2 regions of the uncultured Boseongicola sp. genome follow, and region 1 is predicted to be linked to the other one. Evidence: riboswitches for the same ligand, from Rfam matches in the RefSeq annotation. Region 1 holds a riboswitch; the other holds the start of a gene.
The links. A riboswitch is a leader RNA that binds a small molecule or an ion and turns the genes downstream of it on or off. The one in region 1 is predicted to bind cobalamin.
Positions count from the first base shown of each region.

Region 2: linked by a shared signal. The riboswitch ahead of Q1B15_RS09985 (TonB-dependent receptor) and the one ahead of Q1B15_RS02110 (iron ABC transporter permease) in region 1 are both predicted to bind cobalamin.

Region 1 covers NZ_CALJXO010000038.1:24,448-28,813, reverse strand. The annotation lists gene Q1B15_RS02125 (TonB family protein) at 1-92, opposite strand, end outside; gene Q1B15_RS02120 (cobalamin-binding protein) at 89-889, opposite strand; gene Q1B15_RS02115 (ABC transporter ATP-binding protein) at 886-1,641, opposite strand; gene Q1B15_RS02110 (iron ABC transporter permease) at 1,638-2,792, opposite strand; cobalamin riboswitch at 2,807-3,013, opposite strand; gene Q1B15_RS02105 (zinc ABC transporter substrate-binding protein) at 3,228-4,166, shown strand; gene aztA (zinc ABC transporter ATP-binding protein AztA) at 4,176-4,366, shown strand, end outside.
Region 2 covers NZ_CALJXO010000183.1:8,272-12,637, reverse strand. The annotation lists partial or broken gene denD (D-erythronate dehydrogenase) at 1-755, opposite strand, end outside; gene Q1B15_RS09990 (phosphomannomutase) at 878-2,269, shown strand; cobalamin riboswitch at 2,322-2,532, shown strand; gene Q1B15_RS09985 (TonB-dependent receptor) at 2,667-4,366, shown strand, end outside.

The DNA of each region.
Region 1 (4,366 bases):
AACCCGCCGTTTGCCGCGTGATACCCAAGACCCGCCAAATGGATGCCTGTCGCCAATCCAAACGCCACAATGAAATCCCAGTGCGCGATCATGCCACGGTCTCCATCGCGTCCGCCGTCTCAGAAATCGCGGCAGCTATGGCGGCTAAACCATCGCTTAACGCCGCAGGCCCCGGAGCCAGCACCAAGGGCGATTTCAACTCAATAATGCGCCCCCGTGACACCGCCGGAATAGCCGCCCAACCGGCGCGCGCGGCGATCTTTTCTGGCCGCACCTTCTTGCCACACCAACTGGCGAGGATCAGATCTGGCCGGGCTGCAATCACGTCCGAGCTATCCAAAATCCGGCCCTTCGCGCCCTGTGCCTGCGCACGATCCGCGAAGACATCGTCGCCGCCAGCAATCGCAATCAGTTCTGACACCCAGGCAACCCCCGCAATCATAGGGGCGTCCCATTCCTCAAAATACACCCGAGGCCGTACCCACCCGGCCGCCGTCGTGCGCGCCTTCGAGATATTATCCTGCAGCTCGCCAATCAAAGCATCCGCCTGCGATGCATGCCCGACCAACGCGCCAAGCGTGGCGATCATCTCGAAAATTCCTGCTACCGACCGCTGATTAAACGCGTGCACAGCCACGCCCGCCCGGATCAGATCCGCGGCAATATCCGCCTGCAAATCCGAAAACGTCAGGACCAGATCCGGCTCAAGCGCCAAGATCTTCGGCACGTCAGCACTGGTGAACGCGCCAACACGCGGCTTCTCACGCCGCACACGGGCAGGGCGCACCGCATAGCCAGTCACTCCGACAATGCGGTCTTCCGCGCCTAGGATATATAGGGTCTCGACCGTTTCTTCGGTCAGACACACAATGCGTTGGGGTCCGATCATACCGCCCCCTCCAACACGTCTGTCACATGAAACGCATCGCCATCCCAACGTCCGCAAACTTGAAACACGTCGCGTAATCGGTCGTCGCTTAACACCTCGCGTGGTGTGCCGTCTGCCACCAACTTTCCGCGATGGATCATCACCAAACGCGTGCAATGTTGCGCGGCCAACCCAAGGTCATGCATCGACACCAACACCGACTTGCCGCCCTGCGCCAGCTTTGAGAAGACCCGCATTAAACTGAACTGATGGGCTGGGTCCAAACCTGCCACCGGCTCGTCCGCCATGATCAGAGGTGTGCTTTGTGCCAAAACGCGGGCAATTAAAACGCGTGCCTGTTCACCGCCCGACAATGCAGTTGCATCCCGCCTTGCAAAGGCCGTCAGACCCATCTGCTCTAACGCCTGCGCGACCGCCTCGTGATCGGCCTGCGATAGCTTCCGCCCCCCTGCCAGATAGGGCGATCGCCCAAGCGATACCAAAGTCTCGACGGACACTGGCCAGGCAATCTCGCGCGCCTGTGGCAACCACGCCGCCGCCTTCGCGCGGTCGCGCGCGTGAAGGGCCGTCAACGACGACCCACCAGAAGCGGCCAAAAGCCCCAAAGCGCCACGCATCATCGTCGTCTTGCCAGCACCGTTTGGCCCGATCAGCCCAACAACCTCGCCGGCACCAATCTCAAGCGTAACACCATCCACAACCGGACAGCCGCCACGCATCACCGTCAAAAGATCAAGGCTCAACAGGCTCACAGCCCCGCCCTCCGTGTCCGAAAGATCAGATGCAGGAACACAGGCGCGCCAATGAACGCGGTCAAAACCCCCAGCTTCAGATCCCGGTCAGGCAACAATCCCTGCGCGGCACTGTCGGCCAAAAGGACCATCGCAGCCCCACCCAATGCCGACGCTGGCAACAATCGCGACGGCAGCCCGCCTGTCAGGGGGCGCAAGATATGCGGTACAACCAACCCGACAAAGCCGATTGCCCCCGTAACTGCCGTCGCCGCGCCAACAGCCAGAGCAGTCCCTGTCACAACCATTAAACGCAAACGCCCGATGCGAACGCCCAAAGCCTCTGCCGCATCTTCGCCAAGGGTCAAAGCGTCGAGACCCCGACCGGTCAAAAACAAAACCACACAGCCCAAAGCAATCAACGGCCCCGCCAGCCACACATGGGTCCAGCTGCGGTCCGCCAATGATCCCATTAGCCAGAAAATAATCTCGCTTGCGGCAAAGGGGTTCGGCGACAGGTTTAACACCAATGACGTGGCCGCCGCCGCCAATGCAGAAATCGCGATCCCCGCCAAAATCAAAACCAGTGATGATCCCCGTGGCCCGGCCAGCAGCAACAGCAGGCCAACTGCCACACCGGCTCCGACCAGCGCGAAGATCGGCAATGCCAAAGCAAACGTCGCCGCCAACCCGGTCTGAAGGGCGATCACCGCCCCCAAAGCCGCCGTCGCTGAAACGCCAATTAATCCCGGTTCGGCCAATGGATTGCGCAACAAACCTTGCATTGCGGCCCCGGACAGGCCCAAAGCCGCCCCGACCAGAGCGCCCAGAACTGCGCGTGGCAGGCGGATTTCGCGCATCACGACCGTCTCTGGGCCGCCGTTGTCGACAAAAAACGCCGACAGTCCGCGCGCCACAGACATCCCCGAAGGCCCCGTAACCAACGATACGACAAATCCAAAAAGCACGAGGCCCAAAAGCCCAAGCACCAACGCAATGCTACCCGCATCGCGTGAGGCCTTGAAGTCAGTTGATGTCCCGTCTGCCACTGCCATGGCTGACCCCCAAAACGGCCCCAAAAAAAGCCGCCACGTCTCATCCAAATATCCGAAGAAATCACACTCCGGACGGCGAACATCTGCCACCACGCCGGAGAACCGTAGCTCGTACACGCGCCCCGCGCCCCGAACTGGGTGAACGCCTCGGCAGGTCTCCTGACTTCACGGGTCGTCGCTAGGGCCTGCCTTCCCAGACGTTACCGTCCAGTGGCGCGTTCAGCCGTTGCTCGCCGCTTACAGTTGCGGGGGCAGTCACGGAATTGGAGGCTCTCCCCCGCACCGCGTTCCCTTTTGCCCGGCAGTCGCCTGCCGGAACCGAAGCTATCGCAATCTGCATGGGGTCACAGGGCCATAGGAGTCAAGTCCGCACGCGCCTCTCAACGTCCATCTGCGACGCGCGAATTGCTGCCGACCAGAAAATATTCACAATCGGAAACCTTGACTTCTTGCGAATTGTTCTCAATTAGTAATGAGAGTGCGAATTATTCTCATTTTTAAAAATCTAAGTACAAAGGACCACACGTGCAAAGACGGCAGTTCATCACAGCAATTGGAGGCGCATTTGTCGCCGCAAGCTTGGCTGCGCAGGCGCGTGCAAAGGGTTCAACGCTTTCTGTCGTTGCGACAACCGGCATGATTGCTGACACAGCACGCCGTGTCGGCGGGGACCTTGTAACGGTCAAAGCCCTAATGGGGCCGGGGGTCGACCCACATGGTTACCGCCAGACTCGCACAGATATCTTCGCCATGGCACGTGCCGACCTTGTGCTGTGGAATGGCCTCTATCTAGAGGCGCAGATGGAAGACTTTTTGGCTGATCTCGGGCGTAAAACGCCTGTGCGCGCCGTGGCCGAAGGCGTCCCGGCCAAAGACCTTGTCAGCCATGACGACTACGCCGACCGCTTCGATCCGCACGTCTGGATGGACCCGGCGCTTTGGACCTATGCAGTTGCAGCCGTGCGCGACGCCATGAGCGAAGCAGCCCCGGATTTTGCGGACAATTTCGCCGCCAACGCGGAAACCTACATTGCAGAGTTGACTAAACTCGCGGCTTACACTGCGGTGTCGCTTGAAACCGTTCCCGCCGAAACCCGTGTTCTGATCACCGCCCACGACGCCTTCAATTACTTCGGCCGTGCCTACGGTTTTGAGGTGCTCGGCATTCAAGGTATTTCGACCGACAGCGAAGCGGGTGTGAATCGCATCTCGACGCTCGTCGATATGATTGTGGAACGTAAAATTGGTGCCGTCTTCGTCGAAAGCTCGGTCTCCGATCGCTCGATCCGCGCTCTCATCGAAGGGGCCGCCGCCCAAGGCCACAGCCTTAATATCGGCGGAGAGCTTTTCTCCGACGCGATGGGCGAACCCGGCAGCTACGAGGGCACCTACGTCGGAATGATCGATCACAACGCGACCACAATCGCCACCGCTTTGGGTGGCACCGCGCCGGCACGCGGGTTGAATGGCCTTTTGAGCGCAGGAAGCTAAGGAAACAAAATGCTTCAGATTGCAAACGCAGAGAATGTCCGGGCCGAAGCGCAGTTCTTGCGCGAAAGTCCCTTTGCGATCCGTGGCCTGACGGTCTCTTACGACCAGAAGCCGGCCGTATTCTCGGTCGATGCCACGTTTCAACCCGGCAAAATGACCGCAATTGTCGGCCCCAACGGCGCTGGCAAATCCACGCTGAT
Region 2 (4,366 bases), on a different contig from region 1:
CTGACGCCCGGCAGGTTAAGGGCGCGACGTGACCCGACCCGTTCAAGGTCGATCGTACCGGCATGGCGCAGGAAACGCGCGGCGGCGCGCGGCGAGGCGTGCCAGTGGCGCACATCTGAGGTGACGGGCAGGATCGCTTCGTGTCCGTTCAATGGTTCGCGGATGATGCCGGAGAAAAAGCTTGAGGCCGCCTTGTTTGGTTTGCCGGGGCGCACGCAGATTGTGGGCAGGCGGATGGACAAACCGTCAAGAAAACCCTTGCGGCTAAAGTCGGAAAGCATGAGCTCCGAAATTGCCTTTTGCGCCCCGTAGGATGTTTGCGGCGCACACAGGAATGTGTCGTCAATCTTGTCAGGGTAGGGGGCTCCAAAAACAGCGATAGATGAGGTGAAGACCCCGCGGGGGCGCTAGATGCCGCCCGACGCCAGGTGTTCGGCGCGGACCGTTTCGAGGAAATTCCAGAAGGCGCGACCATTCACTGTCCAGCCAAGGTCGAAATCGGTTTCTGCCTCGCCCGAGACGATGGAGGCCAGATGAAAAATCACATCGGGGCGCTTTGCGACAAGGGATGCCACAAGGGCGTCATCAGTCACGTTGCCTGTGACGCGGGTCGTGGCGGGGGCTCCGTTTTCGGCGAAACCAAGGTCGAAAAGCGTGACTGTGTCATCGGGCCCTGTAAGCGGCGTGGCTGCAAGTGCGTGGCTAAGCTTCTGGCCGACCATGCCGCCGCCGCCGATGATAAGAATGGATGTCATAGTTTACCCCCGTTTGATTTCAGGAGAGATTAGGGGGGATCGATGCGGGTCACCAGATCGAACTGGCGGCATATTCTGGCTTAGGTATAATCGCGTAGGTACGGAAAGGACGTGATGTCTTGGTGAAGTTTGGAACCTCTGGATTGCGCGGCTTGGCGGATGATCTGAGCGACGATGTCGTTCGCCGCTATGTCTATGCATTTGTTCAGGTATTTCCGCATGATGGTGTGCTGGTTGTGGGGCGAGATTTACGCGCTTCGTCGCCCCGGATATTACGTGCGGTGGCAGAAGGCGCAGCCCTTGCGGGCCTGCGGGTTCTGGATTGCGGGGTGGTGCCGACGCCGGCGCTTGCCCTTGAATGCGCCGCGCGCGGGGCGCCAGGGGTAATGGTGACGGGGTCGCACATCCCGGCGAATCGCAATGGACTGAAGTTTTACACCCGCGACGGTGAGTTCACCAAGGCGGATGAGACGGCGCTTTTACAGGCACTTGAGGGGCCGCGAGTTGCGCACGAAGCCCGTCCTGCCAAGACCGAGAAATGCGGCGCGGCGGCGGCCTATATCGCCCGTTATCTAGAGTTTTTTGCGTCCGGGGCATTGAAGGGGCAGCGGATTGGGGTCTGGGAACACAGTTCGGCCGCGCGGCAAGTCTTGCCGGAAATATTGACAGGGCTTGGGGCGGACGTGGTCGCACTTGGCCGCTCAGAGACCTTCGTGGCGGTCGATACCGAGGCCATCAGCGGCGTTGTGCGCGATCAACTGGCGGGCTGGGCGGCCGCGCATCGGTTGGACGCGGTGGTTTCGACAGACGGCGACGCGGATCGCCCGCTTCTGGCGGACGAAGCAGGCCTGTGTGTGCCTGGGGACATTCTGGGGCCGCTTACGGCGCGGGCTTTGGGTGCGCGTGACATCGTCACAACGGTTTCGGCCAATACGATGGTTGAGGCGATGGGGCACTTTCTAGAGGTCTCGCGGTGTCGGATTGGGTCACCCTATGTCATTGAAATGATGCAAGACCGGATCACCGACGGGGCGCGATCTGTGATCGGTTACGAGCCAAACGGCGGGGTTCTTTTGGGGTTTGAGGCGGAACTGGACGGACGCCGATTGCCGCCTTTGATGACGCGAGACGCGGTTCTGCCGATTGTCGCGGTTTTGGTGGCCGCTGCGGGGCGATCCGTGTCGGAGTTGGTTTTGAGATTGCCTGGACGGCGAACCGCGACGGATCGGCTGACGGACGTGCCGTCCGACGTGTCGGCGGTGATTGTGGCGGAGGTTTTGGCGGGTGGATCAGGTCTGATCCCACCTGAATTGGGGGCCATCGCGGCGATTGATACGACGGATGGGGCGCGGATGACGCTGGACGCCGGTGTAATCCTGACGATCCGGCCCTCCGGTAACGCGCCCGAGCTCCGGTGCTATGTCGAAGCAGACGGATCGCAGACGGCTTCGACAGTACTGGACGAGATGTTGGCGCGTCTTGCAGCACGGGTTGCAGCTTTGCGGACGACATAGCAAAATCGCGGTGCAAACGGCCACCTGTTCTTGACAGGCAACGGACGCGGGCCTAGGCGGGAAGGGCTTTGGTTCCGCTGTGTTTCGATACGGTGGTGAAAAGGGAACGCGGTGCGGGCGAATGTGCCTTAATCCGCGGCTGCCCCCGCAACTGTAAGCGGCGAGCGACGGCTGATCGCGCCACTGGGACACATGTCCTGGGAAGGCAGGCTCTAGCGATGACCCGCGAAGTCAGGAGACCTGCCAAGGTTGTCACCCAGTTTGTCCTCGGGGTGAGGTCAAGCAGCGGCTGTCCGCAGCGGTGATTTTGCCGTTTGCGGAAAGCAATTACTTTCCAATGACTTAAATCGAAAACGGGCGCGCAAAATGCGCTGCCTGAATGCATTGGAGTAAGGATATGGGCGTGAAGTCTATCCTTTTGTTAACTGTCGCAGTGATTGCGCCGCAGACGGTGTGGTCGCAGGACGTCATTGAGTTGGACGAAGCGTTTATCTTTTCGGGCTTGTTCCCGGTCGAAGTAAACCGGACTGGATCAACGGTCGAAGTGTTGGACGCCGACGATTTGGCGGGGTCGGAAGTTGGCGTGGCAGGTGCGCTTGATCGTTTGCCAGGCGTGAGCGTGACATCGAATGGTGGGCTTGGAACATCAAGTGTGATCCGGGTGCGTGGTCTGGATGGGAAATACATCGGCGTGACCATCGACGGGATCGAAGTCACGGACCCGTCGCGCATTCAGAACACGTTCAATTTCGGCACGTTTACGCAAGGAATGCCAAGCCGGATCGAACTGGCGAAGGGTACGCAGACGACGGTCTACGGATCGGACGCGATTGCCGGAGCGGTGAGCATTACAACGTGGCGTCCCGAGGTGGATGGACGTTCGGGGCAATCGTCGCTTGCGGTCGGCAGCTTTGGCACGGCCAACGCAAGCTTGAGCTTTGGATTTCGTGATGAAAGCGGTGAAATTGCTGCGACAATGTCGCGCGTTCATAGCGATGGCTTTACGGCGCGTCCCGGAAATGACGAGGCCGATGGGTTCGATCAAACTGAGTTGAGCCTGGCAATTCGACGCAATCTGACGGACGCGGTGACGGTTGGTTTGACGGGACTTTATACCGATGGATCGTCAGAGTTTGATCAGTCGGATACTGACCCCTTGGCGCAATTGGATGAGACCCGCACGGGTCTGCGCGCATTTGCCGAGATTTCTGGCGGGGCGATCGATCACGAATTGTCCCTTTCGTATTTTGAGAACGAACGGAATGACCTGTTTTCACCCTTTACCAACAATTTCGTCGGTGAGCGTGTGAAGGCGGTTTACCTTGGAAACACGGATCTGTCCGGGGCGGTTTCGCTCGCTTTCGGCGCGGATTGGAGCGAGGAGAGCTCGACATTGGATGGCGCCGCGTCCGATGCGTCAAACGGCGCGGTATTTGGCGAACTGCTTTATGCGCTGTCCAGTTCCACGGACGTGACGCTGGGATTGCGCCACGACGTCTATTCCGATTTTGATGATCAGACGACCGGGCGCGTTGCCGTGGTTCACCGCGGGGCGGGCGCACTGACGTATAAGGCGTCGATCGGGAACGGCTATCGTGCGCCCTCGCTTTACGAGCGCTTTGGTCCGTATTCGCCCGAGGTTGTGGAACTGCAGCCCGAAACAAGCCGAAGTGCGGATCTTGGGATCGAAGCCGCCTATGAGAATGCGTCTTATGGAGCCACGCTGTTTTACACCGAAATTCAGGATTTGATCGGGTTTGACGGCACGGCAGTAACCGCCGCGCGCCCTTTTGGCGCCTATTTCCAAGCGCCGGGCACCACGGTCAGCAAAGGTGTCGAACTTTCGGCCGAATGGACAATTGGAGCGGCAGATGTGTTTGCGAACTACACCTTCACGAATGCTGCGACCGAGGGCAGCCGGTTAAGCCGTGTGCCGCGCCATGACGTGACTTTGGGTGTATCGGGCGCATTAAGCGACACTCTCACCGGGACGTTTGATGTGCGGTCCGTGCGCGATACGGAAAACTTTGGCGCACCGATGGACGACTATACCTTGGCAAATGTGACGTTCACACAAAGCCTTGGCGAAGACAGGGA